DNA from 4 places in the Priestia sp. FSL H7-0729 genome. Region 1 is predicted to be linked to each of the others. Evidence: riboswitches for the same ligand, from Rfam matches in the RefSeq annotation. Region 1 holds a riboswitch; each other region holds the start of a gene.
What was found. Region 1 has a riboswitch for thiamine pyrophosphate ahead of MHH93_RS20705 (ABC transporter substrate-binding protein). Riboswitches for the same ligand answer to the same signal wherever they lie in the genome.

Region 2: it holds a riboswitch for thiamine pyrophosphate, as region 1 does, so the genes downstream of both, thiC (phosphomethylpyrimidine synthase ThiC) here and MHH93_RS20705 (ABC transporter substrate-binding protein) in region 1, are expected to answer to the same signal.
Region 3: it holds a riboswitch for thiamine pyrophosphate, as region 1 does, so the genes downstream of both, MHH93_RS11065 (ABC transporter ATP-binding protein) here and MHH93_RS20705 (ABC transporter substrate-binding protein) in region 1, are expected to answer to the same signal.
Region 4: it holds a riboswitch for thiamine pyrophosphate, as region 1 does, so the genes downstream of both, MHH93_RS00960 (thiamine phosphate synthase) here and MHH93_RS20705 (ABC transporter substrate-binding protein) in region 1, are expected to answer to the same signal.

Annotation. Positions count from the first base shown of each region.
Region 1 covers NZ_JBBOTQ010000010.1:74,931-82,545, forward strand. Annotated here, with positions in the region: gene MHH93_RS20690 (MFS transporter) at 1-739, shown strand, start outside; gene MHH93_RS20695 (DUF2798 domain-containing protein) at 1,111-1,611, opposite strand; gene MHH93_RS20700 (phospholipase D-like domain-containing protein) at 1,841-3,241, opposite strand; TPP riboswitch at 3,486-3,598, shown strand; gene MHH93_RS20705 (ABC transporter substrate-binding protein) at 3,818-4,858, shown strand; gene MHH93_RS20710 (thiamine-binding protein) at 5,081-5,371, shown strand; gene MHH93_RS20715 (ABC transporter permease) at 5,371-6,129, shown strand; gene MHH93_RS20720 (ABC transporter ATP-binding protein) at 6,169-7,077, shown strand; gene MHH93_RS20725 (TatD family hydrolase) at 7,183-7,615, shown strand, end outside.
Region 2 covers NZ_JBBOTQ010000016.1:50,359-57,973, reverse strand. Annotated here, with positions in the region: gene MHH93_RS24680 (zinc ribbon domain-containing protein) at 1-276, shown strand, start outside; gene MHH93_RS24675 (hypothetical protein) at 774-941, shown strand; gene MHH93_RS24670 (aspartate/glutamate racemase family protein) at 1,016-1,807, shown strand; gene thiC (phosphomethylpyrimidine synthase ThiC) at 2,137-3,954, opposite strand; TPP riboswitch at 4,337-4,450, opposite strand; gene MHH93_RS24660 (IclR family transcriptional regulator) at 4,599-5,342, opposite strand; gene MHH93_RS24655 (alpha/beta hydrolase) at 5,702-6,727, shown strand; gene MHH93_RS24650 (Fe-Mn family superoxide dismutase) at 6,883-7,615, shown strand, end outside.
Region 3 covers NZ_JBBOTQ010000003.1:474,525-482,139, reverse strand. Annotated here, with positions in the region: gene MHH93_RS11075 (ABC transporter substrate-binding protein) at 1-578, opposite strand, end outside; gene MHH93_RS11070 (ABC transporter permease) at 732-1,544, opposite strand; gene MHH93_RS11065 (ABC transporter ATP-binding protein) at 1,531-2,235, opposite strand; TPP riboswitch at 2,454-2,556, opposite strand; gene MHH93_RS11060 (aspartate/glutamate racemase family protein) at 2,841-3,539, shown strand; gene MHH93_RS11055 (radical SAM/SPASM domain-containing protein) at 3,671-4,546, shown strand; gene MHH93_RS11050 (pectate lyase) at 4,896-5,564, shown strand; gene MHH93_RS11045 (ECF transporter S component) at 5,945-6,538, shown strand; gene MHH93_RS11040 (ABC transporter ATP-binding protein) at 6,539-7,615, shown strand, end outside.
Region 4 covers NZ_JBBOTQ010000001.1:210,780-218,394, reverse strand. Annotated here, with positions in the region: gene MHH93_RS00975 (thiazole synthase) at 1-641, opposite strand, end outside; gene thiS (sulfur carrier protein ThiS) at 644-847, opposite strand; gene thiO (glycine oxidase ThiO) at 844-2,079, opposite strand; gene MHH93_RS00960 (thiamine phosphate synthase) at 2,094-2,795, opposite strand; TPP riboswitch at 2,990-3,099, opposite strand; gene MHH93_RS00955 (ABC-F family ATP-binding cassette domain-containing protein) at 3,175-4,725, opposite strand; gene MHH93_RS00950 (hypothetical protein) at 4,864-5,847, opposite strand; gene MHH93_RS00945 (hypothetical protein) at 5,834-6,385, opposite strand; gene MHH93_RS00940 (hypothetical protein) at 6,382-6,780, opposite strand; gene MHH93_RS00935 (hypothetical protein) at 6,797-7,282, opposite strand; gene MHH93_RS00930 (hypothetical protein) at 7,344-7,615, opposite strand, start outside.

The DNA.
Region 1 (7,615 bases):
AGCGCTGACCTTTGTTTTCTGGGCGAAAGGATCATTCGGTGAGCTGGATCAGGTGCTGGATCGGCGGGGGTCAAATCATCGTTCGGTACATACGCACACTGCTGGTGCGTCAGATGAACTGCATTCCACAGCTACCAGTACATCCGGTCCAACCTTTCGCGGACGTAACCTGACTCTTCTGGTTCTATTCGTCCTGTTCTTCTTCCTTTATGTTGGCACCGAGATGAGTCTTGCGAACTTCATGCCAGCGATCCTGATTGAGAAAATGAACATGAAGGAAGCCGGAGCAGCACTGAGTGTTACCTGCTTCTGGATTGCCATGTCTGTAGGACGGCTCTTCGCGGGATATATCGCAGAGAAATTCCAATACCGCGTCTATGTGCTATATAGTTGTCTCGCGTCTGTCTTTTTATTAATTGTTTTCCCATTTACTAACCAAATCTGGTCTGCATTTCTCATTATCTTACTACTCGGACTTGCGATGTCAGGCATCTTCTCCATTGCCCTTGTCTTCGCCAGCAAACTGCTACCCGGAACTGAAGAATCCACACCCAGCATTTTGATTGCCTCAGGTGGGGTCGGCGGTGCCATTCTGCCTTTGATCACGGGATGGAGTCTTGATCATCTGGAGGTTAATCAGTCTGCATGGATGCTTGCCATCTTTGCAGTTGGCCTGCTTGTCATTAGTGTGATCACGTACCAGTGGCAGAACAAACATGTGGTCGATTCAGCGACTTAACAGTTATGGGTCGATACAGTTCAGAGCCGTAGAATCAGAATTGCCTATTAAACAAATCGAAATGTCTACTGTCATGACTTGACGGTAGACATTTTTTGTAGCGTTACTCTGTTTTTACGAATCCAGCACACGCTATTTCCCTCCATTTCTGTATGTTTGATATCTAACGAATCCTAGAGACGTTATTATTGATAATGAGCTTCAAATCAAGGTCTTGTTGCAGTTTTTTGGCATAATAACGCCGCTGATATTCATTAGATTTTTCATTCCACAAGAATCGGCCTAATAAGGTGTTCTCGATTCGTTAGCGCTATAATTACGATCTATACGTTTGCACAAGATTGCCCAGGAAATACTTTAGGCCATCGGAATTACACACTTTTGTTAACAGCAGGCATTACAGGCCCGTTGCTCTTGATGAATTTACCGAATACATATCGTACGAGCGGCCCCAGAATAATTAATTGATAGGGAAGCGCGAGGCTGAAATTACGAGTAATTGTATGAAGGTACGTACCAAGTAAGGATACCCCATTTAATTGGTCCCCAAGATACGCTGAAATCATTCCGTACAAGGACATGATCAGAACCATACCAATCACCATAAAAAATGACATGACCAGCACACCAAGGATCTTGTTGGATTTGTCAAAAGGTAAGGAAAATGCAATTTTTCTCGCTACTGGGCCAACAATGAAGGACTCCACCAGAAAAGCGATGACAAAACACAATATGAATTGAAACAGGATCTCAAGCGGGGACAACTTGCCAAGTATCCCAGTGTGCCACAAATTGAAAGTCATCATCACCAGGACCATTCCTGTACACATCATTAAGCCGAAAATAATTTGTTCCTTCTTGCTCGTAGGCAATTCTCTCATCCTCTCTGTTTACCTTCGTAATTATAGAGATGATGAACCCCACCACATAAGTGAACATTCCGTGAACAAATATGATTTTTCCAAATTAAAATTTGTGGAAGTAACAATATCTATTATCTAGTTCTTCTCCGATACAGATCCATTTATATTGGCGCAAGAAATATAAGCAAGCTTTGATGAGCTGGAGCAAAAATTCAACTCAAAAAATTGTGGGTTTTTTCTATAACATAAATTTCCAGAGAAAAGACAGTTTGGATAACGCTGTGATTGCTATTTGTTTGAAAACAGCGCCTTTCTGATTCGTAGATTCTGCTGGATGTTCACCTTTAACCGCAAGTGTACTAAGTGCACGTTTGATATCCATAGCCTCTGTTAGTTGGTTGGCGAATGCAGAACCGGAAATGACCACAGCGGATTCGGTATTGAGGAAGGCAGATCTGGGATCAAGATTATACGAACCAACCATGCTGAGGTAATCATCCATGACAAATGATTTGCCGTGTATGGAATAAGGGCCTTCGTATTCATATATAGCCAGACTGGTATCAAGCAACCGTTTTTTAGTGCTTAAGTATCCCGCGAAAGCCAAAGGGTTAGGGGTCTGTTGGATTGAATTCGTCAGCATGACCCATTCTGCTTTTGGATTCATCGACAGATGTACGGCTTTCTCCATTTTCTTGGTAGGAATGGCATATGGCGTCTGAAGGTACACTTTCGACTTTGCTTGATTGGCGAAATGAACAAATGTCCTCCACATGATGGGGTCTTTATACAGCCTTTTAATTGGATTGTGAATGAAAGCAACGTGGTCGGAATGAAGCGCTCCTCGAGCCCATTCCTTCGGTAACTCTTTAACAAAAGGATCACTCTGAGCCTGGGCTTTTATATATAAATCAGCCAACTGAGCCAGCTCTTTTAACCCTTTTGCATGATGCTGACGTTTTGCATGTTTTTCTGGTTTGGTGAATGGATGGTTCCATAACTGATCTAGATATTGTTTCATTTCAACAACCGTGCTGTTCGTATTATCGTTTGGATTGTAAACAAGGACATCCCGATCAAAAACATAGTCTTTTGGGGGGTGCAATGCCATATATTTATCACCAATATTTTGGCCGCCAATGATGCCATATGTGTTGTCGACAAGAAGGATCTTGTCATGCAGACGGTTATGCCATGTCCATGGCATAAATAGGTGGAGCGGTTCATAATATCTTAATTCCACATTGGGGTGAGCTGCAATGGCATCTGGAATATCACGCAATTCTCCGCGCATGCTATGAAAAATCCCGTCTAAAATGATTCGAACTTGAACACCCCGATCAGCCGCATCGAATAAAGCAGCAAAAAAAAGCTGAGATGTTTTTCCCTTTTGAATGGAGTAATAGGCCAGGTCGATGCTTGTTTTCGCCTCTCGAATGGTCTGGATTCTCACCTGTCCCGATTGAAAGCCGTCCTCCAGGAGCATTACGCGATCTGTTGTACTTCCTTCTGTTAACGATTTTTGCATATCCGTATTTTCGATAGCAGATGGAGACGGAACCAAAAATAAAAGGTAGGCTGTGAAAAAAACGTAGGCACTATAACACAGAATCATTGCGATTATGGTTTTAAGGATCATTCAGTACTCCCCCATTTTTATGTAAAAGTAATTATTGATATAGCAGTACTATCTCCTTTTGTCTCTAAATTATGTTGTTTAAATGAATCAAGCTGCTCGGCTCAAGGCCAAACGATCAAAAACTAATCACCGAAGCGGCTGAGAAGCAAGTAGACGATGACCCTAAATCCGTTCCCATCCAGTTCCTGACTGGACACGACTGGGCCTCTGGCCTATAATTACACCTAGTAATGCCCGTAACTTCATAGTTTCCCAGGGGAGTCGGAATTGGCCGGCTGAGAGTGTATCCCACCAAGATACTAACCCTTAGACCTGATCTGGATCATGCCAGCGTAGGAATCGGAGTATATCGAAATGGCACAGCCCTATGGCTGAACGCCACCTCTCTAACGCCTGCACGCGTCCCGGATTACGGGGCGCTTTTTTAATGTTCTTTTATATAGCCAGAGAGCTAAAAAAAGTGACGTTATCCGGATCATAGCTGGTATAAATCTGTCGATTTATGCAAGAAGCTTGGATATGAAGCCAAGGAGTACCCGTGCCACTGGCCGGACATACCGAAGGAGAGAATCACAGATGAAATGGCGTAAAACAATGGGACTGTTGCTCTTATGTGTACTACTGGTGACTGTGGCCGCATGTGGCGGTAAAGAAGCTGCCCCGGCTGAACAGAACGGCAACACAAATACGGAGAGCAGCAACGAAGGTGACAACGCAGCCCTCAAGGATATTAAAGTCGTACTCGACTGGACACCAAATACGAATCATACCGGCTTATATGCAGCTGTAGATCAAGGTTTTTATAAGGCCGAAGGCTTGAATGTGGAGATTGTCCAGCCAGGTGCCGGCGGCGCAGATACAATGGTTGCATCGAATGAAGTGCCATTTGGCGTAAGTTATCAGGAAAGTGTAACGCAAGCCCGTACACAAGGGGTTCCACTCGTCTCCATCGCAGCGGTTATTCAGCATAATACATCCGGGTTTGCTGCTCCGGCAGATCGGAATATTAAATCACCGAAAGATTTTGAAGGTAAAACCTATGGCGGCTGGGGCTCCCCTGTGGAAGAAGCCGTGATGCAATCCATTATGGAAGGCGAAGGCGCCGATGTATCCAAAGTGAAAAACATTAACATGGGTGACGCTGACTTTTTCACCGCTGTGAAACGGGACATTGATTTTGCATGGATCTTCTACGCCTGGACGGGTATTGAAGCCGAACTGCGCGGGGAACCGATCGACATGTTGTATGTGAAGGATTATTCAGATGCATTGGATTACTACACGCCTGTCCTCGTGACGAACGAGCAGACGATTGAGAACGACCCTGAACTGGTGAAAGCATTCCTGAAAGCCACTTCCGAAGGGTATCAATACGCAATTGATCATCCAGAAGAAGCAGCGAACATTCTGATCAAGGCTGTACCGGATCTGGACAAGGAATTGGTACTGGCAAGCCAGAAATGGCTGAGTCCAAAATACACGGATGATGCCCCGCGCTGGGGAGAACAGAAACAGGAAGTATGGCAGAACTACACCGACTGGATGTTTAGCAAAAAACTGCTGGATGAACAGGTCGACGTGAGCAAAGCATATACAAACGATTTTTTACCCCAATAAAATTTCTCATATAAAACGAACTTAATATTTACACGAGGACGGAGAGGACAGAAATAACGTGAAAAAGCGAAGCGGTCGCCTTTATCACCGGATTTTCCCTTAGAGAAAGGGAATCAAAAAATCTGGGGATAACAGCGATTGGAAGGTTATTCTGTCATCGAAGTGGCAAGTGTAACAGTCATTGGTTCATTTTATATATCACGAAAGGAGCCGTGATCTCTCATGGCAAGCACACTGCTTAGCATTCAGGTTATTCCGAAAACGCCAAATGGCGAGAACTCTTATCCTTACGTAGATCGCGCCATTGAAGTTATTCAGCAATCCGGTCTAAAATATCAGGTGAACGCGCTCGACACCACGATGGAGGGGGAATTGGAGGAACTGCTGGAGGTTGTCCGCAAGATGCACGAGGTACTTGTGGAGGCTGGCAGCCCAAGCATCATCTCCCAGATCAAAATCGCCCATAGCCCTACTGGCTTCAGCATGGATACCCTGACGGAGAAGTATCGCTAATGCCTGCCTATTTCAAAAGTGTATGGCCGCCCATTGTGGCGGTTATTCTCTTTATAGCCCTATGGCAAGGAGCTGTCTCCCTGTTCCATATCGAGAAATGGATGCTGCCTGCACCGTCCGACATCGCCCGCGAAGCGGCAACCCAGGCCGAACGGCTTGGCATGCACGCTTCCGCAACCATTCAGTTAACCCTGATCGGATTCGCAGCCGGCACAGCGGTTGGATTACTGATCGCAATGGTGCTGCATCTGGTCCCTTTTCTCAAGTCGGCCCTGTATCCATTACTTATTCTTAGTCAAAATATTCCGACCATCGCGCTCGCGCCGCTCCTGTTAATCTGGTTCGGATTCGGGCTGTTGCCCAAGCTGATTACCATCATACTGGTCTGCTTCTTCCCCGTTGCGGTAGCTGCGATGGACGGCTTGACCCGTACCGATGCGGCGATGATGAACTACATGCGCATGGCTGGTGCGAAACGTCATCATATCTTCTGGAAACTGGAGCTTCCTCATGCTCTGCCATCCGTGTTCTCCGGTGTCAAAATCGCCGCTACCTATAGCGTGATGGGTGCCATCATTGCCGAATGGATTGGTGCAGACAAGGGCATTGGCTATTATATGATGTTGCAAAAGTCAGCTTATCGCACAGATCGGCTATTTGTCGCAATCATGATTATTGTCGCGCTCAGCTTGCTGCTCTTCCTGCTCATCGCGCTGCTGGAGAAGCTGCTCGTGCGCTGGCGTCCACAGAAGCGATAATGAAGCATGTAAGTCTATATATTAGGAAGTGATGATCATATGAATCGGCAACAGGACGAACACGTCCAGCCTGAACGGGGAGCACGCGCATTGGAACCAGAGCACGGTGAAAAACTTCACTCGGCTAATCCTGGTCTACCGACAAATACAACTGTTGCTACGGTCCCACCTGCACTGGACGTCGTAAATGTTCATGCATCATTCCGGGAACGACGGAGCAGGCTACCGGTTCTGTACGGCCTGTCCATAACTGTGAAGCAAGGTGAGTTTGTCGCTATCGTTGGTCCATCCGGCTGTGGCAAAAGCACCCTGTTCCATATCATCGGTGGTTTGCTGAAGCCACAGGAAGGGCAAGTGCTCATGAACGGTCACGATGTTACAGGCCAACGCGGCAAGATCAGTTATATGCCACAACAGCCTGCCCTTTTCCCTTGGCGCACCATTGAAGACAATGTACTGCTTGCTGGTGAAGTAGCTTCAAGCGCTCCTCCCCGGGCCGAAGCACTTGCGGAGGCTCGAAAATGGTTAAGCAGCGTGGGTCTTGCCGGATTCGAGCAGGCATACCCGCATATGCTGTCAGGCGGTATGCAGCAACGCGCTGCATTCCTGCGCGCCCTGCTTAGTCCGCAGGAGCTGATGCTGCTGGACGAACCCTTCAGCGCGCTGGATGCACTGACACGTAGCGACATGCAACGCTGGCTGCTCGATATCTGGGAACAGAACCGCCGCTCGGTGCTGTTCATCACCCACAATATCGAAGAAGCATTGCTGCTTGCGGATCGAGTCTATGTGTTATCCAACCGACCTGCAACGGTGTTGCATGAGGTACATGTTCCTTTTGATCGCCCCAGAAGAGAAGAAATTACGGAGGAATCCGCCTTTCTGGAGCGTAAACGGCAGATTTCACAGTGGATGAGAGAAGAACAGCAGAAAACCCGCCTATCTTGATAGCGCGGGTTTTAAAGTTATTATTTTCCTTTAATGGGTGATCCACCACAAGAAATTCTGCGTAACATAGTTAAAATATATAGGAACACAAGGAGGAATTCCCTCGTGCATTCTCAAGCTTTTGCACCATTGATTGATGCTCATATTCATTTGGATCAGTATACCCCTGACGAACAACGTGAGATGTTGCTATCATTCCCGTCTCAGCAAGTCGAAGCAGTCATTGCTGTGTCCATGAATCTTGCTTCAGCTCAGGCCAACCTGGAGCTTGCCAAGCAACATCCACGCACCATCTATCCAGCCTTCGGTTTCCATCCTGAACAGGAGCTGCCTTCTTCTGCTGCAGAAATGGACCTGTTCTTTCAATGGATGGAGAAGCATATGGGACAAGCTACGGCTATAGGAGAAGTCGGCCTTCCCTATTACAACCGTCTGGAAGCGGAGCAGGCAGGGCAGCATTTCGATCAGAGCGGATATATCGAATTACTTGCACGTTTCATCCAACTCGCGAAAAAGTACAATAAACCACTTGTCCTTC
Region 2 (7,615 bases), on a different contig from region 1:
GAATATACCATTTTGATCGGACATGAAGTCGGTGAGAATGAACTGCTGCCTGAAGGATTCGATGAGGTGCAGCTACCTCCTGCTACTTATGCAGTGTTTACTTCGAGAACCGGACCAATGGTTGAAGTGGTCAGTGAAGTGTGGGAAGCAGTATGGGCGTGGAGCCATCAGAGTGACCGCACATTTACGGGAGATTTTGAGTACTACGATGGGCGGAGTTTAGACCCGGAGCATACACAGGTGGATGTATATATTGCGGTAAAAGAACGCAGGTAACAGAAGTACTACTAACGGATGCCCCTCTTCAAGAAGGGAATTTAATGAGAGAATCGATTAAGAAAATCTGTAGCTGCCAAGAGGTCTTGGCAGCTTTTTTGACATTTTATGAGCAATATACCCCGACCATAGAACCAAGTTAGTTAGCATATATCATACCTATTCACTTGGACATATGCCTTATAGGCGAGCACCATTGACTTTCCTAAAATTAGGACCATTCGCATAACAACCGATACCACGCTCCCATACCCTGCCTTTTATATCAGGTTCTTTATTCCTGAATTTCCCTAAAACCGTTTACATCTTCTGAATACTGGGTAAAATCACTACATCCGAGTCGGAATTACGATTCAATTCTCGCTTCTTCATGTAACAAGTCATAGTGCCTATATGCGTACAGGGTGAATTCATTTTATCTCGACCAGCAAAACTACTGTTGAAAATACATATTAATAACCGATGCATGTCCATCATGCACGTAAGGAGGAACCAAGATGATCCGCATGCCTATTCAGCAAATGATCCCGTATCACCACCAATATCCGCGCAACACGGCGACCACTGCGCCCAAAAAGGAAAATGAGAACACTCAAGGCCTATCCTTCCATGAAATTTTACAGCAAAAAATGGCGAAGAAAAATGCTTCTCCTTCCCTTAGATAAAATGGATGCTGGACGATTGCCAGTCCAGTTATGAACCGTCTTTCCGCAACTTGGCGGAAGGGCGGTTATTGGCGTTGAGCAACAAACAACTGTACAGTTCTCAGGTATGTTTCTATAATAATCTGAATATCTACGAGATCCATGACATATTACAAACTGGAAAAGGGGATTTAGCCATGATCACCATCGGTTGTTTTCACGCTCATTATTCCAACATCGCTTTAATTGAAGAGAAGCTTGCTGATCATGAAGTTGAATTGGTGCATTATGTCGATCCAGGTCTGGATCGTCTTAAACATGACGCTGACTTTTCCGATGCCGTCATCCACCAGAAAGTAGCTCAGACGCTCCGATGGATCGTCGAGTGTCATGCCGATGCCATTCTGGTCACATGTACTCTGTTTGCGACAGTACTGGAGCAGGAAGCCACACAGGTCCCTGTGCCTGTGATTGGCATAGATGACCCGCTATTGCAGGAGATGCGGAGAGTACCAGGAGATTACATCATAGCCTTCACCAACCCGGCAACCATTGAAGGAACAATGACACGGGTGAATCAGGCAGTACAGCAAGAGGATGAGAATGGGCAACCATACGTCGCAAATACATATCAGACGGAAGCGGTATGCATCCCTGGGACATTTGAGTTGATTATGCGTGGGGACCAGCAAGGATATCTCGAAGCGGTACATGAAGGATTACAGCAGATTGCTGAACAGTATCCGGGTAAAACGGTAGTGGCAGCCCAACTGTCCATGGCTCCCGCAGCTGCACAGGTTACAGCAGACACAGGCATTGCGATGCATACCCCATTGGCATTGCTTACGGCGTATTTGGAGAAGAATTTGGGCATAGCACTACAATGAACTCACCTACTGAATATCACAAATAAACGAGGTGAACTAGTATGCGTTTCCTCTATATTGTTTTACTGTTTATAGCAGGTTTTTCCTGTTCCGCATTTCTATACGGAGGAGCACCAAAACTCAGTGACGCTCTTTTATTTGTTATCGCAGGAATTCTGTATAAGATATGGACCACTGACAGTCACAAAGCTAATTCTGAACAACACGGAGAGCGCTCATAGAGTTTAAAATCATATCATTGAATCAAAAAAAGCCGTTCTTCTCTGCAATGACAGAGAAGAACGGCTTTATCTCTATTTCAGACTGCCCAGTTTAAGCTGTACCGGCGCCTAGGAGCGTGTCCGATATTCCTCGGCCTTTTCCTGCATACCCGCTGCTACAGCCTCATTCTCGGACAATCCTTTATCCGCCGCAAAGGCACGGATGTCCTGCGTAATACGCATGCTGCAGAACTTTGGTCCGCACATGGAGCAGAAATGAGCTTCTTTGGCTCCTTCTGCTGGCAGCGTCTCATCATGGTAGGATAAAGCCCGTTCCGGGTCCAGTGACAGGTTGAACTGGTCTCTCCAGCGGAACTCGAAGCGCGCCTTGGACAACGCATCATCCCGGCGCTGGGCACGTGGATGGCCCTTCGCCAGATCGGCGGCATGAGCAGCGATCTTGTAGGCAATAACCCCTTCGCGTACATCATCCTTGTTAGGCAGGCCCAAATGTTCTTTTGGCGTAACATAACAGAGCATGGACGTGCCGAACCAGCCAATCATGGCCGCCCCAATGGCGGACGTGATGTGATCGTATCCTGGCGCAATGTCGGTCGTTAGCGGCCCAAGTGTGTAGAACGGTGCTTCTTTACATATCTCCATCTGCAAGTCTACATTCTCCTTGATCTTATGCATCGGCACATGCCCCGGCCCTTCGATCATCACCTGCACATCATGCTTCCACGCGATCTGCGTCAGTTCCCCAAGCGTAGCCAGTTCCGCCATCTGTGCTTCGTCATTGGCATCGTAGATACTGCCAGGACGAAGTCCATCTCCCAGTGAGAACGCCACATCATACCTTTTCATAATCTCGCAGATTTCTTCAAAATGAGTGTACAAAAAATTCTCCTGATGATGCGCAAGGCACCATGCTGCCATAATGGACCCGCCCCGAGACACGATGCCTGTCATCCGCTTGGCCGTCATCGGGATATAACGCAGCAGCACGCCTGCATGAATTGTAAAGTAGTCCACGCCCTGCTCTGCCTGCTCAATGAGTGTGTCACGGTACAACTCCCAGGTCAGCGCTTCCGCTTCGCCATTCACCTTCTCCAGCGCCTGATAGAGCGGCACCGTGCCAATCGGCACAGGTGAATTGCGGATAATCCACTCCCGGGTGGTATGAATGTTTTTGCCTGTGGACAGATCCATCACCGTATCCGATCCCCAGCGTACCGCCCAAGTCATCTTCTCGACCTCCTCCTCGATGGAGGAAGATACAGCGGAATTACCGATATTGGCATTGATCTTCACGTGAAAATGACGACCGATCAACATCGGCTCACTCTCCGGGTGATTGATGTTGGATGGCAGAATGGCCCGTCCACTCGCCAGCTCCTGACGTACAAATTCCGGCTCCACGCCCTCACGAATTGCGGCGAATTCCATCTCTGCCGTAATGACTCCCTGTCTCGCGTAATGCATCTGGGTCACACAACGTCCCGTCTGTGCCCGCAGCGGTTTGCCGCGCAATCCGGGGTACTCTTCGGCGCCGGCTCTCTTCCCTCCAGGCTTCAGTCCGTTATCCTCCGGTTTAACTGTACGGCCCTGATAAGCTTCGACATCGCCACGCTCTGTGATCCAACGGGTGCGCAGAGCTGGCAGACCTGCACGGATATCCGCATGGAATCCGGGATCGGTCATGGGGCCGCTCGTATCGTAGACACGCAGCGGTTCGTTATGCTCCACCCCTTGGGGAGTATTCGTGTCATGAAGGGCTATCTCACGCTCCGGAACAGCAATGTCCGGCCGTGAGCCCTGAATGTAGACTTTGCGGCTGCCCGGAAAGGGCTGAACCCGTCCGGCCGTTCCTGTTTCTTTTTCAACCTGCTGATCATTATGTCCCTGTTCCGTCGCTTGTTGTCCCGTTTGATGTCCTGTACTCATGTTCGCTTGTCTCCTCCTCAGTGTTTGTCGCTTGTTTGGTTGGTTTCATCATTAGCTCGCTTACGTACCTGTCCCAAATCATGCGCAATGCAGAGAAGAAAAAGCGATCCTACAGCAGACCAGCAGAGACATTTCATGTACAGTTCACAACAGACCCGAAATTAGCACATATCATGGATCTAAGCCAAGAAATCTCTTTTCCAAGCCCACTTTCGCAGGTTATTGAAAAAGCAGTCCATGGAGTGTGTGTTATATCGCCCGTTCACTGTAATAAAAAAAGCCGGTCCCCGAAGGAACCGACTTTTATGTCCATCACCAATAATGCTCCTGGTTGCAGCTCCTTATCGGGGACCTTCAAGAGTCACACATATGGTGGTTGTGGTCATATCGCCGATTACTTCCCTACGCTGGTATGATCCAGATCAGGTGCAAAGGGTCCAGAATCTCATGCGATTCCGTCTCAGTCCGGACAATTCGGACTCCCCCAGTAACGTTAACAAGTTGCGGCTTACATCAGCCGCCGTTCATATTCAATGAAGCTGGCCCCGCTGGGCCGTCCATTACAGAGTAGCGCAACCAAAACATAAAAACAACCTTTATATTCCAGATCACTAACTTCATTGGTGACAGACCTTACCTCAACATCAAGATAACATGAGCCCCATCTGTGTAGCAGCTTCCTTTAGCACAGGTGCGTATTCGTGCAAAGTCTCCTGCGAAAGTCGGCTGACAGGCCCTGAGACCGAGAGAGCAGCTGCAATATTGCCTCGACGGTCCATAATCGGTACAGATACCGCGGCAGCTCCCGGCTCACGTTCCTCATAACTCGTCGCATATCCGTTATCCCGTATATCTCCCATTTGCGCCAAATACACCGCGGGATCAATAAACACAGGCCATTCCGGCCCGTTCATCAGTTCCTCACGATCCTCGTCCGTGGCAAACGCCATCAAGACTTTGCTGGAAGCGCCCACGGACAACGGGAGTCTAACACCGACAGGAGCGACTCGGCGTATCGCCTGATCACTTTGCACAGCCTGAATCCGAATCCGTTCACTGCCATCCCGCAGGTACAGACTCACGGTCTCCCCCAATCGATCTCTCAGTCGCTCCATCGCAGGCAGCAGCAGAATCGCCGGATCATCACTGCGGGACATATGAGCTGACAGCTCCCAGATTCGGATGCCAAGTCGGTACTTCTCTGTTGCTGCATCGCGGATCACGAACCCTCGATCCTCCAGCGTAGCCATCAAACGGTGTACTGTACTTTTGTGCAATCCGATCTGGCTGGCAATTTCGGTAAGTCCCAGATCACTGCGTGTGGTAAAACATAATAATATATCCAGCGCCCGTTCAACAGCCCGGACGGTTAACTTGCGATCTTCCATGGCATAATGCCCTCCTCATGTTTCATCACATGAAACTTGGTTACATAAATTATATGAGAAACGGTCTCATCTGTAAACCAAAAAGAGCCAAAATTGAAATAAGCGTAAGCATAAATTGTTCCTTTTTATAAGACTTAATCCCCTGTAATTTACACACTAAGGTAATGTTACCCATATATCTTAAGAACTATATAACAATTGCGTAACAAATGCCCTCAATCAATTGACTTTGACTATATTGGAACATACGATAAAGATATATTATCTTAAGATATCGCTCTGAAGCAGGCTCTGAAATAAACGCAATTCTCTTTTCATGTCGTTGTTATCTTCAACTGAACTTCAAAGGAGGGGCATTCATGTATCCAACATCCCAGAGCGAAGCCCCGCTGCATACAAAAGTGTCCGATCTGCCCTCTTCGTTATCACCGAGGCTAATTCGGTTCAAACATATTATCGTAGCGTTGCTGCTCTCCGTTGTATTTTTTCTACTGTTTTGTTTTATTGCACTGCACGGTTATATCGCATGGGTATTATCCAATCCAACGGTAGCGCCTGTCTTCTCCAATCCAATGCAGGCCAAAAATATGAAATACGAAGACATTACGTTCCCGGCAGCAGATGGCAGTCGGACGATGCAGGGATGGTATATACCTGCTGACAATGCCGCAAGCAAAACAATTATTTTCAGTCACGGCTATGGTGCCAATCGTGAAGAAACATGGGTACCCATGTATGACCTGGCACACTATGCCCATCAACTTGGGTTCAACGTGGTCATGTTCGATTATGGCTTCGCCTCACAGGTGAACAAAGCTGTAGCCACAGGTGGCAAAGCGGAGTCTCAGCAATTACTGGGTGCCATCCAGTTCGCCAAGCAGCGCGGTGCGCAGGAACTGGTTGTCTGGGGTTTCTCCATGGGTGCCGGTACCGCGCTTCAAACCGGACTGATTACACAGGAAGTGGATGCGATGATTCTGGACAGTACGTTCCTGCTTGAGCCGGATACGCTGTACCACAACATTCATAACCAGATCGATCTCCCGCGTCAGCCTACACTGGAGATTATGAAGCTGTTGTTCCCTGTTCTGAATGGTACCGGATTGCAACAGATTCCTTACCAGGAAGTGAAAAAGGAAGATTATCCGTTCCCGATTTTCTTCATTCATGGTACGCAAGACGAGAAAGCACCTTACCCGATTGCAGAGCAACTCGCTGCCAACCAGACCAATCCGTATTCGGATGTATGGATCGTCCAGGATGCGCACCATGAATTGATCTTCCGGGAGCATCCAAAAGAATATCTGCGCCGTGTCTCCACGTTCCTGAGTCATGTAACGAAGACAAGCAGTGACGATGTGCAGAACACGAATAGTGGAGAATAACCTATCTAAATAAATTAAAATTCTGTTGATTCTTGAGCCCCTCCGGGGCTCTTTTTTTTGCAATCATAGGACAACAGGCTCGCGGAATATACTCTTGGGACGCATGAAAAGACAGTCTGCATGCAATGAATTCATCTGAAGGAGGTTCAACATAGATGAACTGGTATGGATATGGCCACCTGCTGCCTCTCCGGATATTGGAGGAAATCCGTTTCTGGAAAGAGCAGGAGAAAGAACATACACTTGTCATTCGTGCTCTGGTTCCTGATCTGGAGCCTCCATATGTCAAACTACTGGAAGAATGGGAAGCTACCTTTGCGAACAGTGAGCGAGTAGCGAACCAGCTCTTAAAACAACTATTGCCCGCAACCCATCCACCCGCTCCCTACATCGTTCGTTGTATCGATCAACTTATGTCTGCAGCTCGGCAGCAATCGAGAGAATTCATCAAACAGCTATATGTTCTTCTGGAGCAAAGTGCTGCGGTGCAAGCTGTTCCGCTTGCCAAAGTACTTATTCTACATTTCATCCGCGAATCGGAGTATTTTCTGGGCGTATTGGATACGCTTGGCCAACCTGGCATCTTGCGAGAAACAGATTCGGAGCCGTCACTTTTTCTGGAAAATGCACTGCATACGTCAGGGGCAGAAAGCATCCATCGCCAAGCTTCAGAAGCTCCAACTTCTCCCGATGAGAGTGTAAACGCACCTGCTAGTTCAGCGCAGATTCAATCCGCAACCGTGCAAGCACCTTCTACCGGGACAACACAAGCCACGCCTGGCTCTACAGCACCTCCCGTAAAAGAAAAGCCGGTGCCCATTGGAGGGCATACCCTGCCCCCCCTCCCCTATGCGTACAATGCGCTGGAGCCACATATTGATGAGCTAA
Region 3 (7,615 bases), on a different contig from region 1:
ACCAGATTCATGTTATCCGGGTTGCCACCATCGTGGCTGATCATCGTACGTAGCATTGCTTCATACAACGGAATCGAAGAATAACCGACAGTTTTTCCGTCAAGATCTTTGGGTGAACTCACGTTGCTATTTGCCTCGGTCAACAGATGCACAAGCGGGTGCCGAACAACAGCAGCAATGGAACGCACAGGAATGTTCTCGCCACGCGCGAGCAAAATTTGGGGCTGATAGCTTAGAGCCAGATCGATTTTACCAGCAGCAACAAGTTTGAGTGAATCATTGGTATCCGCAGGCATCTGAATGTCGACATCGAGATCTTGATCTGCAAAGTATCCTTTTTCCTGGGCCACATAGATGAAGGAATGTACTGCATTCGGGTACCAGTCGAGCATGATGGACAGTTTATCTTTAGCAGCTGATGCCGGGTCTGTTACAGGCGAGTCTGCTTGCTGTGCATTGGTTTTCGAATCTGTTGTTGGCGTATTTTGGCTGGCGCCTGTGGTGCCACATCCGCTAACGATCAGCAACAGGCTTATGAGCATAATGGGAAGCAGGGAGTATATACCTTTGTTAGTCATAAATGAAGTTCCTCATTTCATCGTTTTGGTTTGTAGGAAATGAACAGCAGGATGTTAACGGGCAACGTGATGACTGAAACACAATTGCTGATATGTGAAAAAGGTGTTTGGAAATCATACTTCCTATCATTAAATCGGGTTCACTCTCGAAGATTATCCAGTCTTTCTTTTGCCTCCATGCCGCCGTGTGTTAAACCGTTTCTCCAGCCAGGCAATCAGTACAAACAAAACGATCCCAAGCAGGGATAACAGCAAAATAGCAGCAAACATGGCATCCGTGTTCATGTTGCTGGACATGCGGCGGCTGAAGTATCCGAGACCTTTGCTGCCACCGAGCCATTCGCCAATCGTTGCCCCAACCACGCAATACACTACAGACATCTTTAGACCCGAGAAAAAAGAGGGAAGTGCCAGCGGAACCTGGAGTTTGCGGAAAATATCCCACTTGCTGGCGCCCATGGTGAGCAGCAGTTCACGCTGTTCCGGATCGCCTTGGCGGAGTCCATCGTATGTACTGACTACAATGGGGAAGAACGCAATCAGGAACACCACGGCGACCTTGCTCCACAATGTGTAGCCAAACCACAGGATGAATACGGGGGACAGGGCAATCAACGGGATGGTCTGACTGATCACGATAAAGGGATACAACGCCTTTTCAATCGATCGGTTCATATGCATGCCTGTTGCTAGGGTAATTCCGGTCACTATGGATATTCCAAAACCAACAGCAACCTCCATAAAGGTCGCAGGCAGATGTATGGTCAGCAGCAGACGACGATGCTCAACCAGTGAGCCTGCGATGGCCGTTGGCGCGGGAATGATGAAGGAAGGCACCCATCCCATACGCACAATCGCTTCCCAGATCGCCAGTAATAAGAGCATGAGCACAATAAACAGACCATATTGGGAAAGCCACTTCAAACACCACGTCCAGACGCTAGCCTTACCTTTATCCCTTTGCATGAAATTGATCCTCCAGTTGTCGTCTCATCTGCACGAGAGCTGGTTCGTAGATCATGTCCGAATGTCTTGGACGTGGCAAAGGAACAGTCATCTCCCGTAACTGCGGACCATGCCCTCCTGGAGTTAACAGGATAATCCGATCACTGAGCAGCAGGGCTTCTTCGATGTCATGTGTAATGAACAGAAACGTTTGGCCAAAGCCCTCCCACAGCTCCAACAACCAGCGATGCATTTCTCGTTTGGTTAAGGCGTCGAGTGCACCGAAGGGTTCATCCAGCAACATGAGCTGACCGCCTGTGAACATGGTACGAAGCAGTGCCACCCGCTGCCGCATGCCGCCGGACAATTCATCTGGATAGGCCTGTTCATAACCCGACAGGCCGAACCTTGCCAATCCTGCCATGATATTGGCCCGTAGCTTGTCTTTGTCCTGTCGGCCGGGTGCCAACTCCGCAGGCAGCATGCAGTTCTCCAATACGGTCCGCCAGGACAATAGCAGATCTTTCTGCGGCATATAGGCGACTCGTCCGAGCCGTTCTCCTCGCGGCACATCAGCTATATCAATGGTGCCAACGGTTGGCTCAAGCAAGCCTGCGAGCAGCTTGAAGAGCGTGCTTTTTCCTGATCCGCTGGAGCCGATGAGCGAGACAAATTCTCCTGGTTGTATCTGAAACGACACATTGGCGAGCACGGGTAAATCTTTTTTTCGGGAAAAGCGAAGCTAACGTTCTTCATCGTTACATGGTTGGTCATCTGATCCTCACTCCTTGATGTCAGACTGCTGGAATTACAACGGCATCTTGTGCTCTGCAAAAGAGCATAAAAAGACCCACCCATTTCCGGAGAAATGAGTGGGTCTGTAAGTTAAATTCGCAATTTATCTTCACATACATGAAAAATTCCACTTACCAAAAGGCCGCTCCACTTCCCTCCGCTGGTATGATCCAGATCAGGTTCAAAGGGTCCGAATCATTCGATTCGTCTCAGCCGTAAGGCTCCCCTAGTGCATTGTTCAAGATATGCAGTTGTGTGTTCAGCATATATCACATTCAAGTGGAATGTAAAGGGGCGCTCGGAAAGAATGTGAGTACTGATCTGAAAATGGTTCCGGTCAGATTATTTGGATTGTACAGCCAGATCATTCGGGTAGAAGCAATAATCCGTTGCCGGAATTGCTCCAGGTCCCTCTATTCCTCTTACTGGGGCAGGTTTATTTAATCAGGTAGATACGGTACAATATCTATTAAATTTCTATATACTGCTTTCGGGATGTATTCAATGGAAGGTGGAGTGTATATGAAAACGATTGGCCTTATTGGTGGTATGAGCTGGGAGTCATCGTTAGAATATTATCGAATTATTAATGAAGAAGTGAAAAATAAATTGGGAGGATTGCATTCAGCCAAGTGCATTTTATATAGCGTGGATTTTGAAGAAGTCGAGCGTTATCAAGCTGAAGGTGATTGGGAAAGTGCTGGTGAATTATTGGGGAATGCTGCTCAGTCTTTGGAAAAGGCAGGAGCAGAAATGATTGTAATTTGTACAAATACGATGCATAAAGTGATTAAACATATTGAAGAAAAAGTGACATTACCCATCGTACATATTGCTGATTCAACAGCAAATCAAATTCATAAGTCCCAAATAAGTACGGTTGGTTTACTCGGCACAAAATATACGATGGAACAAGACTTTTATAAAAAACGAATTGAATTTAATGGTATTAAGGTTCTGATACCGAATGAAGAGGATAGAAAAGTTGTCAATAAAATAATATATGAGGAATTATGTTTAGGGAAAATTGTGCCCTTATCAAGGGAGTATTATAAAAAGGTGATCCAAAGGCTGGTTGATGATGGAGCTGAGGGAATCATATTAGGTTGCACCGAAATTGGATTATTAGTAAAACTAGAGGATTCAGAAGTTCCGTTATTTGATACAACACGTATTCATGCGATTGAATCTGTTCATTTGGCACTGACCAAATCATTTTGACTCAACTCGATAAACCTGTTCTCTGATTTACCTTGGCTCATGAACTCGATATAATAGGGATGGCCCGTATAGGCCGGATCACAAAATGCAGGTGGGATTGTTCTCCCTCCTAGGCAGAATGGGGACCCGAGTTGAAAACGTTCAAAAAAGTATATATTGAGATCACAAGTATCTGTAATCTGGCGTGTAGCTTCTGTCCACAGACGCAGCGTGCCAAAGGATTCATTGACCCTGAAGTCTTCAACAATATACTGGAACAAGTTAAACCACACACCAATCATATTTATCTACATGTCAAAGGTGAACCCTTGTTGCATCCCAAAATAGATCTGTTGCTCGATTCCGCACATGAGAAGGGACTCAAGGTGAACATTACAACGAACGGTACACTATTGCCCAAGACTCAGCATAAATTGCTCGGCAAACCGGCGCTGCGGCAGATGAATTTCTCCCTGCACAGCTTCGATGGGCATGAAGGTTCAACCGACCGTGACGGATATCTGAGCAACATTCTGTCTTTTGTACACGAGGCAGTGAAACACAATGTCATCATCTCATTCCGACTGTGGAATCTGACGCAGGATAACTTCACGAATGCTCAGATGAATCGAAATCGGGAGACCCTTGAAGTATTGGAACGTGAATTCAATCTGGATTTCCGAATTGAGGAAAAAGTAGTTCCGGGCAGCGGGGTCAAAATTGCCCCGAATGTATACCTGAATCAGGACCATGAGTTCCAGTGGCCGAGTCTGGATGCACCTGAAGATGACGGCAAAGGCTTCTGCCATGCATTGCGTGGTCAGGCAGCTGTGCTTGTAGATGGAACGGTGGTTCCATGCTGTCTTGATGGTGAGGGTGTCATTAACCTTGGTAATGTGCACGAGAAGTCATTCTCGGAGATTATTGAGGGTGAACGAGCGAACAATCTGGTATATGGCTTCTCCAAGCGCGAAGCTGTGGAAGAGTTGTGTCGAAAGTGCGGTTACCGTCAGAGATTCGGAGCCTGATATCTTATATCAGCAAGCCGGAAGCCATTCAAGATCACACATTTGGAGACAAATGTAGTGATCTTTCTTATTTACTGGGGATTAAAGTCAGAGGTATATACGTTACAAATGAGCATACCAGAGGTTGATATCAGCATATTGTTCCAAGGGTCTGACTTGCAGAAAATGCCGATATGACAGTCATTATGCGATGTCAGGATATATCTGATCTAATGATTATTCTAGTTACCTTCCTTATTTGGTAGGATTAGGTTGTGGGTCGGACAGAGGTGCACCTCTGACGATCTTCTAGGACAAGCTCAGGCTTGTACACTATCAAATAACGAGAGAATAAGGGAGGAATAAAGTTATGAAAAAAATGTTGACGCTGTTGCTGTCCGCTGGTTTGGTTGCTTCTATATTTGGTGCCGTTCCGGCTGCGGCTGCACCTACCGTTGTAAATTCAACCATTGTGGTTCCAAAGGGCACGACCTATGACGGCCAAGGTAAAACATTTGTAGCCAATCCCTCCACACTGGGTGACGGGTCTCAAGCAGAGAATCAGAAACCGGTATTTCGTCTGGAGGCAGGGGCCACGCTCAAAAACGTAAACATTGGATCACCAGCTGCTGATGGTGTTCATTGTTATGGCAACTGTAATATATCGAATGTGGTCTGGCAGGACGTGGGCGAGGATGCACTGACATTGAAGTCTGCCGGAACGGTTAACATTACCGGTGGGGCAGCGTATAAGGCTTATGATAAAGTGTTCCAGATGAATGCAGCTGGAACAATTAACATCAAAAATTTCCGTGCAGATGATATTGGCAAACTGGTTCGCCAAAATGGTGGAACTTCCTTCGCAGTTAACATGACGCTGGATAACTCCAACATTTCTAATGTAAAAGATTCGATTATGCGTACAGACAGCAGCACATCACAAGGGAAAATTACGAATACCCGTTATTCTAAAGTACCAACGTTGTTCAAGGGATTTGCCTCAGGCAAGACCAGTCAATCCGGCAATACGCAATATTAAGGGATTGCCACAAATACCCATCTAATGTACATTAGAAGCAATGAAATAAGTGAACCGGGAGCTCAATGAAGTTGGGCTGAGAGAGTGGCCTTGTGCCGCTGACCGTACATCTGATCTGGGTAATGCCAGCGTAGAGAACATGGATTTGCGATATGTAAGGGTGAATTGTGGGAATGAATGTGGATGAACAACAGACCTTTTTGAACTGTGGTGGTGTATCTGCCAGGGCGAAGAGGGATGGTTGATTTTCTATTTCCGACATCCATCCGATACATCATTGTGAGGATTGTATACTGTGCGTAAGGCCTGCCCGGAACCGGGGAGGCTTTTTCGTTTATTTTTACAACCCTCACAGGAGACAGAGAAAGGACGTAGAGAACATGGCAACAACAGCAGGCAACAAGCGATTGAAACTAACGGATATTCTGGTAACCATCGTGATCGCAGTGGTGTTTGGGGTGATTTACAAGATATGGGGACCTACATATGATCTGATGAAACCATTCGGTGTTCATGCGGAGCAGATGATCTACGGCATGTGGTTTATGGCGGGCACGTTTGCTTTTGTGATCATTCGTAAACCAGGGGTGGCTATTCTCGCCGAGGTTGCGGCTTCAACGGTAAGTGCTTTTCTGGGCAGTGAATGGGGCATGTCCACACTTGTGTATGGTCTGTTGCAAGGGTTGGGAGCCGAGATATTCTTAGCCGCATTCCTGTATCGCAAAACCAATCTGTTTGTCACTTGTCTTGCAGCCATAGGAGCGGCAGCGGCTTCACTTTTGCTGGATTATCAGTACGGGTATATCGATTCACTCTCCGCCTGGAATTATACGTTATTCATCGGGTTCCGCTTCATCGGAAGCATCCTGATTGCCGGAGTGTTCGCATATTATCTCGCCAAAGCTCTGGAATTGACCGGTGTAACACGCTCCCTCAGACCGGTATCCAAACAGGATTATGAGGCGCTGGATTAGATGAGCGGAGAGGGGAATTCGCAAGCGGTAAGTGTGACGAATCTAAGATGCAAGTTCCCGGGAGAGAAAGCCTTGGTATTTCAAGGCTTGTCTCTTTCTGTGCGTCAAGGGGAGAAAGTGCTGTTGCTTGGGCCAAGCGGCTCCGGTAAATCGACGTTATTGCAAATATTGAGCGGTCTGATCCCACGTTCGGTTGAGATTCCGATGAAATGTGATGATATTCAGGTTCCCGCCAAAGCAGGAGTGGTCTTTCAAGATCCGGATACCCAATTCTGTATGTCCTTTACGGATGAAGAGATCGCATTTGTGCTGGAAAACCGAAATATTCCGCGTGAAGAGATGCCGGCTCTGATTGAATATTATCTGAAACAAGTGGGGTTATCCCTGGAACAGAATCGTGTATTGATCCAGTCCATGTCTCAGGGGATGAAGCAGCGTCTTGCGATTGCTTCAATGCTTGCCATGGACCCGGAGGTATTGTTTATGGATGAGCCCACTGCACTGCTGGATGATGAGGGTACTTCCCAAGTGTGGGACACCGTTAAACGGATCGCCAGTGACAAAACGATCATCATCGTTGAACACAAAATAAACGAGATTGTGGATATGGTGGACCGCATCATTGTGTTATCACCTGAAGGAGAGATTGTGGCAGATGGGCCAGCACAGCAGGTATTTACGGATGAACGGGGTAAGCTGAAGGCTTATGGAATCTGGTATCCAGGCATATGGGAGGAGCAAGAGCAGGTAGCTAAGGAAGAAGAGGGAAGTACTTCTGGGAAGCTACAAGTGTGTGAGATTCAGGGCATATCAAGTTTGGAAGCACAGCAATCGTCTGGCTTATCCGATACACCGGGTATATCCCCCATATCTCAGGTCTCATCCTTATCGCCTGTTTCGTCAGTCGATCAGCCTGCACTGGACTTGCAGCAGTTCACCGGATGGCGTGGGAAAACACCTTTCATTCAGGTGGAACAGGCCAAGGTATGGCATGGGGATTGGATTGGTATTGTCGGAGCCAATGGAGCTGGCAAGAGCTCATTGTTGTTATCTCTGATGAATATCCTGAAAACAACA
Region 4 (7,615 bases), on a different contig from region 1:
GGATCTCCTGATCCGGATACAGCTGTATTTAATAATACACCATCCGCACCAAGTTCCATCGCATACGCAGCATCTTTCGGGGAGCGCAATCCTGCATCCACAATCACAGGCACAACAGCCTGTTCAATGATGATCTCAAGGTTATAGGGATTAATGATGCCCCTTCCAGCTCCGATGGGGGAAGCACCAGGCATTACAGCATGTACGCCAAGCAATTGCAGCCTTTTGGCCAGAATGACATCATCCGAAATATAAGGCAACACAGTAAAGCCCTTTTCAAGCAAAATTTCGCAAGCCTTGTACGTTTCAATCGGATCTGGGAGCAATGTTATTCTATCACCGATGACTTCAACTTTTATCATATCACAAAGTCCTGAAGCCCGCGCAAGCTCGGCAATCCGCACCGCTTCTTCCGCTGTGGAAGCCCCAGCCGTATTCGGAAGAAGAGTGTATTGGTCCAGATCCAATGTATCCAGGAAATGCGTCTGATTACGTTCCTCCAGGTTCAGACGACGAACAGCAAAGGTCAAAACTTCCGTTTTAGATGCTTCCACAGCCTGACTTTGCACTTCCAGATCCGAAAACTTGCCTGTTCCGAGCAACAATCTGGACTCAAACGTATATTTACCAATGTTTAACATCATCAACCGCCTCCTACAAAATGTACAATCTCGATTCGATCGCCTTCTCTTAATGCCGTCGTTTCATGATACTCGCGGGTTAAAATATGCTTATTCAGCTCTACAACTACAGTCTTAACTTGAAGGTCCAATGATTGGAGCAGTTTATCCACTCGATTCAATCTGTCATCAATCTCCATCCGTTGGCCATTAACGATGATATTCACTGCACCACTCCCTCTCTGTTCAATCGCTCAGGGCTCAGCACCTCAATCCCGAGTTCTTCCGAGCTTTTACCAGCGATTAACTCCGCGATAAGCCTGCCTGTTATCGCACTAAGCAAGATACCGTTGCGGTAATGTCCACAGGCGGCGAACAACCCGGGTATACTCTTGCATGCACCAATATAAGGCAGCCCATCTGGAGTTGCCGGTCTTACGCCCGCCCACGCTCGCATGAATCGTGCTTCTTTCATCCCAGGTACCCAGTGGGTAGCCGCAGTTAGCAGCTTCAGAACACTCTGTACAGAAACGTTCAGATCGGTTCTGCCTGGCAGACTGGTTGCCCCAAGCCAAACTTCGCCATTGGCTTTGGGAACAATATAGATATCCTCTGCATACACCGTTCTGTCAGGTCTGTACCCTGCATGTTCAACTGAGAACTGAACGGCGGCTATTTCACCTTTTACCGACCACACAGGCAAGCTCAAATTTACATGTCTCATCAATTCTTCACTCTGTAATCCAGCCGCTATAATGACGTGTTTACATTTCATCTCGCCGATCGATGTGGTAACCCCCTGGACGCCATGTTCGTTTGCTTGCACACGTATATCCTGTATGTCCTCGATAACCCGTGCTCCCAATGCTTGAGCGGATTCGGCGTATGCCTTCGTTAGATGGATTGGAAGAATCTCACTCTCGTAAGGTCTGTAGTAGGCTCCATACGTATCTCTGTTAAGCCAAGATGCCTCTTGTTGTACAGTGGAACGATCCCACCACACCTCATCAGCAGACAAACCAGAATTTCGATTGTTCTTATAGTGGCTTAATTCGCTGTATGATCGAAAAGGGGTGAGGAATCCATGGCGTTGCAGTCCAACTTCTACCTCGCTGAGGGTAGCCATTAGCACTTGTTGCTCAATAAGCAACTGCCTGCTTTGCCTGGCAAGCTTAGCCATCAAAGGATGAACAAAATCCTCACTATCTGCCGCCAGCATTCCAGCCGCTGCGCAAGAAGTGCCTCCTGCAATCGCCGAACGCTCCAGCAACAGTACATCCTGTCCTCGGGAAGCAAGTTCATATGCAATGGCACAACCAACAACGCCCCCGCCTATAATAATCGTTTCTGCACAAATTTTATCCAGTTTATCAGCAACACTCTTGCTTCTTGATTCCGGTTCAGGTTTCAGTTGATGACTGAGATGATTCCTGTTCTGACCCGTTACAATCTCTTTCATCCTCTCATCTCCTTTCAGCGGCTCAGACTTCCTGTAGCAACGATAGCCTGCCTTAGTGATGCAGCGGCCCGATCCGGTGAATCGCTCGACCATACATTTGAGATCACAGCGCCCCCCTGTGCGCCTGCGGAGCGAATCGCATGAATGTTACCCGGCCTTATACCTCCGATCGCGATGACAGGAATGGAGACACTTCTGCATACTTCATCAAGAGCATATAACCCTCTTGGTTCAAGATCAGGTTTACTGTTGGTTGAGTAGATATGCCCGAAGAAAAGGTAATCGGCTCCCCGTTCTTCAGCAATTTTTGCCTCCTCGATGGAATGAACAGATACACCCAGACGAATTCGCCGCACATTGCTTTTAACATCATTATTGGAGTTGTACTTGAGCAAAGCCTCTTGCGCCCAATGTACACCGCCATAGATGTCATTCTGTGAAGGCAGTTCTGAGCCATTGATAACGATGCGACAAGAGGGAATGCCAGCGCTACGCAGATTTTCAGCCCAAGCAATCTTGTTTTGCCATGTGAGTTGTTTCTCTCGTATGTGAATATAATCCACCCATGGCCATACGTCCTTTGCAGCTTTTACAAAAGATGCTTGATCCCCTGCACCCGTAGATACAACATGCAATTCAAATGATTCGTGAACATGTTCATGAGAAAATGCCGTACCATCCCTCTCCTTCCATGTGTAAATTCTATAAAAACACAAAAAAGCCACTCCCGTAGGGGAGTGGCTGCGTAGTAATCATAGGATCAGATGACTGACTAATACATACAGTTCAATTCGTGCCAATAAAGCTATAGAACTTATAGCCATACCGTTATAAACGGAACTGCATGTTTCAATTCGCTAAGCAGACGGTTGAAAGCCTCTCGAGTTACCGTTTGCTCACGTCATTCACTGAAACGCGCTCGCCACTTCCCTACGCTGGTATGATCCAGATCAGGTGCAAAGGGTCCGGAATCGCATTCTTCCATCTCAGCCGCATCGTGCGGCCCCCCTAGTGTTCATATGAAGTTGTAGCCTATGTTACCATAGACGGATTTTTTTGTCACCGTCATTTCTGTTAAACATGGTCTTGAATCTTCTAGTTTTTCTCGGACCATTCTTCGACATTCCATGTTTTGGTAACCCAACCCTCGTAGAAATCAGGTTCATGAGATACAAGTAACACCGTTCCCTTGAATTCTTGCAAAGCACGCTGCAACTCCGCTTTGGCTGTGACATCGAGATGGTTTGTCGGCTCATCGAATAAAATCCAGTTGCTTTCACGCATCAAGAGTTTGCATAAACGAACCTTGGCTTGCTCTCCACCACTAAGCATGTTAAGCGGACGGGTAATGTGCTCATTTTTCAACCCACAGCGAGCGAGATGACCCCGGACCTCATTCTGGGTCAAATGTGAAAACTCATTCCACACATCCTCAATGGGCGTGATGTTGCCAGCACGAACTTCCTGTTCAAAATAGGCCGTTTCGAGATAATCTCCCAAAAAGGTCTTTCCACTGAGTGGAGATATTTTGCCCAGAATGGTTTTCAGCAGTGTAGATTTACCCACACCATTACAGCCTACGATGGCAATTTTCTCACCACGTTCAATTGTCATTGTCATCTTAGGCAGCAAAGGATACGTATATCCAATTTCAAAATCAATGCCCTCAAAGACCGTTTTGCTGCTCGCACGGGCATCCTTGAATTTGAACGTTGGTTTGGCTGCTTCATCTGGACGATCAATACGTTCAATTCTGTCCAGCTGTTTCTCCCGGCTCTTCGCTCGACCTGAAGTTGAAGCACGTGCCTTATTACGCTGAATGAAATCTTCCTGCTTCTTGATGTACTCTTGCTGCTTCTCGTATGCATCAATATGCTGGGCTTTATTCATATCAGCCATCTCCAGGAACTTGTTATAGTTCGCTGCATATCTCGTTAATTTGGCAAATTCCAGATGATAAATGACATTTACGACTTCATTCATGAATTCCGTGTCATGGGAGATTAAGAGAAACGCATGCGGGTAATCCTTCAGGTAACGTGACAGCCATTCAATGTGCTCTACATCCAGATAGTTGGTCGGCTCATCTAGCAAAAGAGCTGTAGGTTTCTCAAGCAGAAGCTTGGCAAGAAGCACCTTGGTACGTTGTCCACCACTTAGAGCTGCGACATCTCGATCCAGACCAATTGCGGACAAACCAAGTCCATTGGCCATCTCTTCCACTTTTACATCAATCAGATAAAAGTCACCCTGTTCCAGTTGTTCCTGAATATCGCCCATCACTTCCAGCAACTGCTCCAGCTTATCTGGATCTGCATCTGCCATCTGGTCTGTAATATTCATCATTTCTTTTTCCAATTCAAGCAACGGAAGGAAAGCATCCTTAAGCACATCACGAATCGTCTTGCCTGGTGTAAGCTTCGTGTGCTGATCCAGATATCCATAACGGACCTTAGGTGTCCATTCCACTTTTCCACTGTCTTTAAGCAATTTACCGGTAAGGATGTTCATTAATGTAGATTTACCTACACCATTGGCACCCACAAGTCCTACGCGCTCTCCGGCGAGCAAACGAAACGATACATTTTTAAATAACGTGCGATCTCCAAAATTGTGACTCACGTTCTCTACTGACAATAAACTCATAAGATGAGGTTGCTCCTATCTATTAGACATTACTTTTATTATGGTTCCGAAACCCTATTCTAGCACAGGTCCCGTCTTTTCTGAAAGTAATGTAAACAGTTCATGAACCTCTTCCAAGATTTTGTCATACAGGCTACCCTAACGATTAGAGCAGTTATATTCGAAATAGCCTTGTGCAGCTGCTTGTCTTGCGTCTGTGAACACTTCTTCGGCACGGTAACCATTACCACATGTGGAGGGATAGTAGTACTTAATACCCGTTAATGGATCTACTCCACCTACGATGGCTGTTTTCTTTACAAGTCTGCCTCCACCAATCGCATAATTGTTGATCTTCTGGTCACCCACACCGATCCCCTGGATAAAAGCCATAATCCCTGTATCGTTAATGGAGTTATACCAATCTTCTTGTGCAATCAAGGGCATCGTAAATGTATAGGAAATACCGTTCTTTCTGGCAAACTCATTATGACGGTTAATCACATCAGCCAGATCATCCTGCACACTAGTTACAATTCGGCTTCGTCTAACTTGCTCAAATACGTCGGCATTTTGAAGTAAAGGAATCTGAGAGCTAGCAGCAAGTTCTTTTTGGAATCCCTCAATCCATTTCCCTGCGTTTGCATCGTAAGCATATACGTAGTCATCCAGTGTAAAGTTAATGCTGCTACCATTTGAATCGGAATATGTATAAGGTCTTTTGGGGCTCCACACTTGCCTGAAAGAATCATCACGGTTACCTGTCAACTCTGTTTCTGTTGATAACATATAATAGCCATCGTAATCCAGAATAACCACGGCAGGAATGTAATTAAACATGTTTCGAATAGCTGCGGGATCATCCTGAATTCCCATATTTAAAGCCATTGTCTGAGTAAACGTCAACAGGGCAAGCTCCTTGTCCGCTTTAACAAACTTGGTTGAATCATAACCTGCTTCATCATTTTGTTTCTCATTTTGATGCATGACTGCACCTGCATCCATGACCGCGGTTTGAAGTGCGGATCTGTATCGATGTCCAAGATAGATAGCCTCTTCGGCATCCTGGGTATGGAGTGAGATGATCCAGAAGAGCGGAAAGAAGATCAGCACAAATACTATGGATAGCTCAGTAATCTTCATTGAGGACCATACCTCCGTAGGTTACAAATACCGCTGAAGCCTGAGTTGTACCACTGAGCCATTCACGAATGAGCATGGAAGGTGTACGATTTGTATTTTGGAGCGTCACGGTGAAAAAATCCCCTGTCGTCAACGTATATCTTCGGCCAGGATCCTCAGCTGGTATCACACCTGAGGATGGGAATAGCCTATCTCGAATCTGAGCTGAATAATATCCATCCTGTACAACCTCGTAAGTTCCGGTAAAACTGTTGTTGTCCATCGGGTCTGTATAGTGAGGTACATATTTCTTATGTGAATGTTCCATCGACACCTCATACACATTGCCCGTCTGGGCCAATTGCTCCTCAAACTCAGCCAACATTCGAGGTGAAATATATCCTTTCGTTCGGACAGCATCGACAAAACGTGTTACATTTTGATTAGCCGTCATACGTGCTATATCGTCCTGCCGATCAGCTGTTTCAGCAGCTGGATACACATAGAGCAGAAGGACTGCGAGCAATACGGCAAGCAGCTTGGATGCGGCATTAATCAATTCATACTGGCCTCCTTCCAAAAAACAATCTTGAGCAGTTCCCCAGCTTCATTTCGTATAAACTCAGGTCTGTAGGTGGCATCAAGCTGGACAGGAATTGTCGCTGTTTTGCTGACAAGAGGATCGATCACATACGAAGTCCCATCTACCTCCACAGGAATGCCTATACCTGTCATCTGTCTCACGGTATGTATCACTTCCGCACCCTTGTACTGAGATGGTTTAGTGGTATGCAATGTTGTTGTCAATCGACCCTCCATACCTGCTGTTGTCTGTACTCTGTCATTCAATGAAGCTGATAAAATCTTAACATTATGTTGCCCGTACAGGCAGGCTGTCACAAACAGGACAACCGCCGTACAAAACAACATGAGATGCTGGGTATTTTGGGACATGTGAAACCAACTCCTGTCAGGATTGCTGGAAGATCAGCCCTCTTACCACGTTGGAACGGTCTTTTACGATAATCGCTTTGAATTTACCACTTGGATTGACATATTGATTGTCTTTTTCACTCATGGTCTGGTTAATAATCCCCACTTTATCGTCAGGAGCAATAACCGAGCCGTAGTCGGCATTATTGAGATCCTGTGAAATGTTCAATTGGTTGCCGTACCATTGACCCGCTTTATTTTTACCTGTAATAACTTGAATACCGAACTGATCCTTGTCCGCATATTTACGCAGCGCATTAGTTACCTGTGATCCACTGATGGTGGTTCCGTCATACACCGTAAATGCAGCCTGAGACAACTCGGTCTGGATATCAGCAAAATTGTTCTGGGCCGTCTTGGTTGCCTCCTGAGCTGAAATAAACAAAAGAACTACAATTGTGATCAGAGCGATTGTCAAAAATATCCCTGCTGCTACCTTTAAAGCGCTTGATGCATTGTTCATGATAAATCCTCCCAGTTATAAGTTATTAATATATTTCAGACTGTCACACGAATGAATGGTGCTACAGTTTCTGAATTTGTTCATAATAAATGTTCATCTGCAAGAAGCTCATGCCGACTAGTGGAATGACCAGATACAAAAAGATAAGTGCATACATGGGTGTAAATCCAATGGTTCTTCCCCATGATGCTTTGACATCTATCATTTTGCTGTACTCTTGCTTGCGTTGTTCAAAATAAAATGCCATCATGCTCTCCAGATCATCAAAGGCTTCACGTATTGAGATTTTGCCAAGAGCAAGCTGTAATTTATCAACCAGTCTCTGGAACTCGG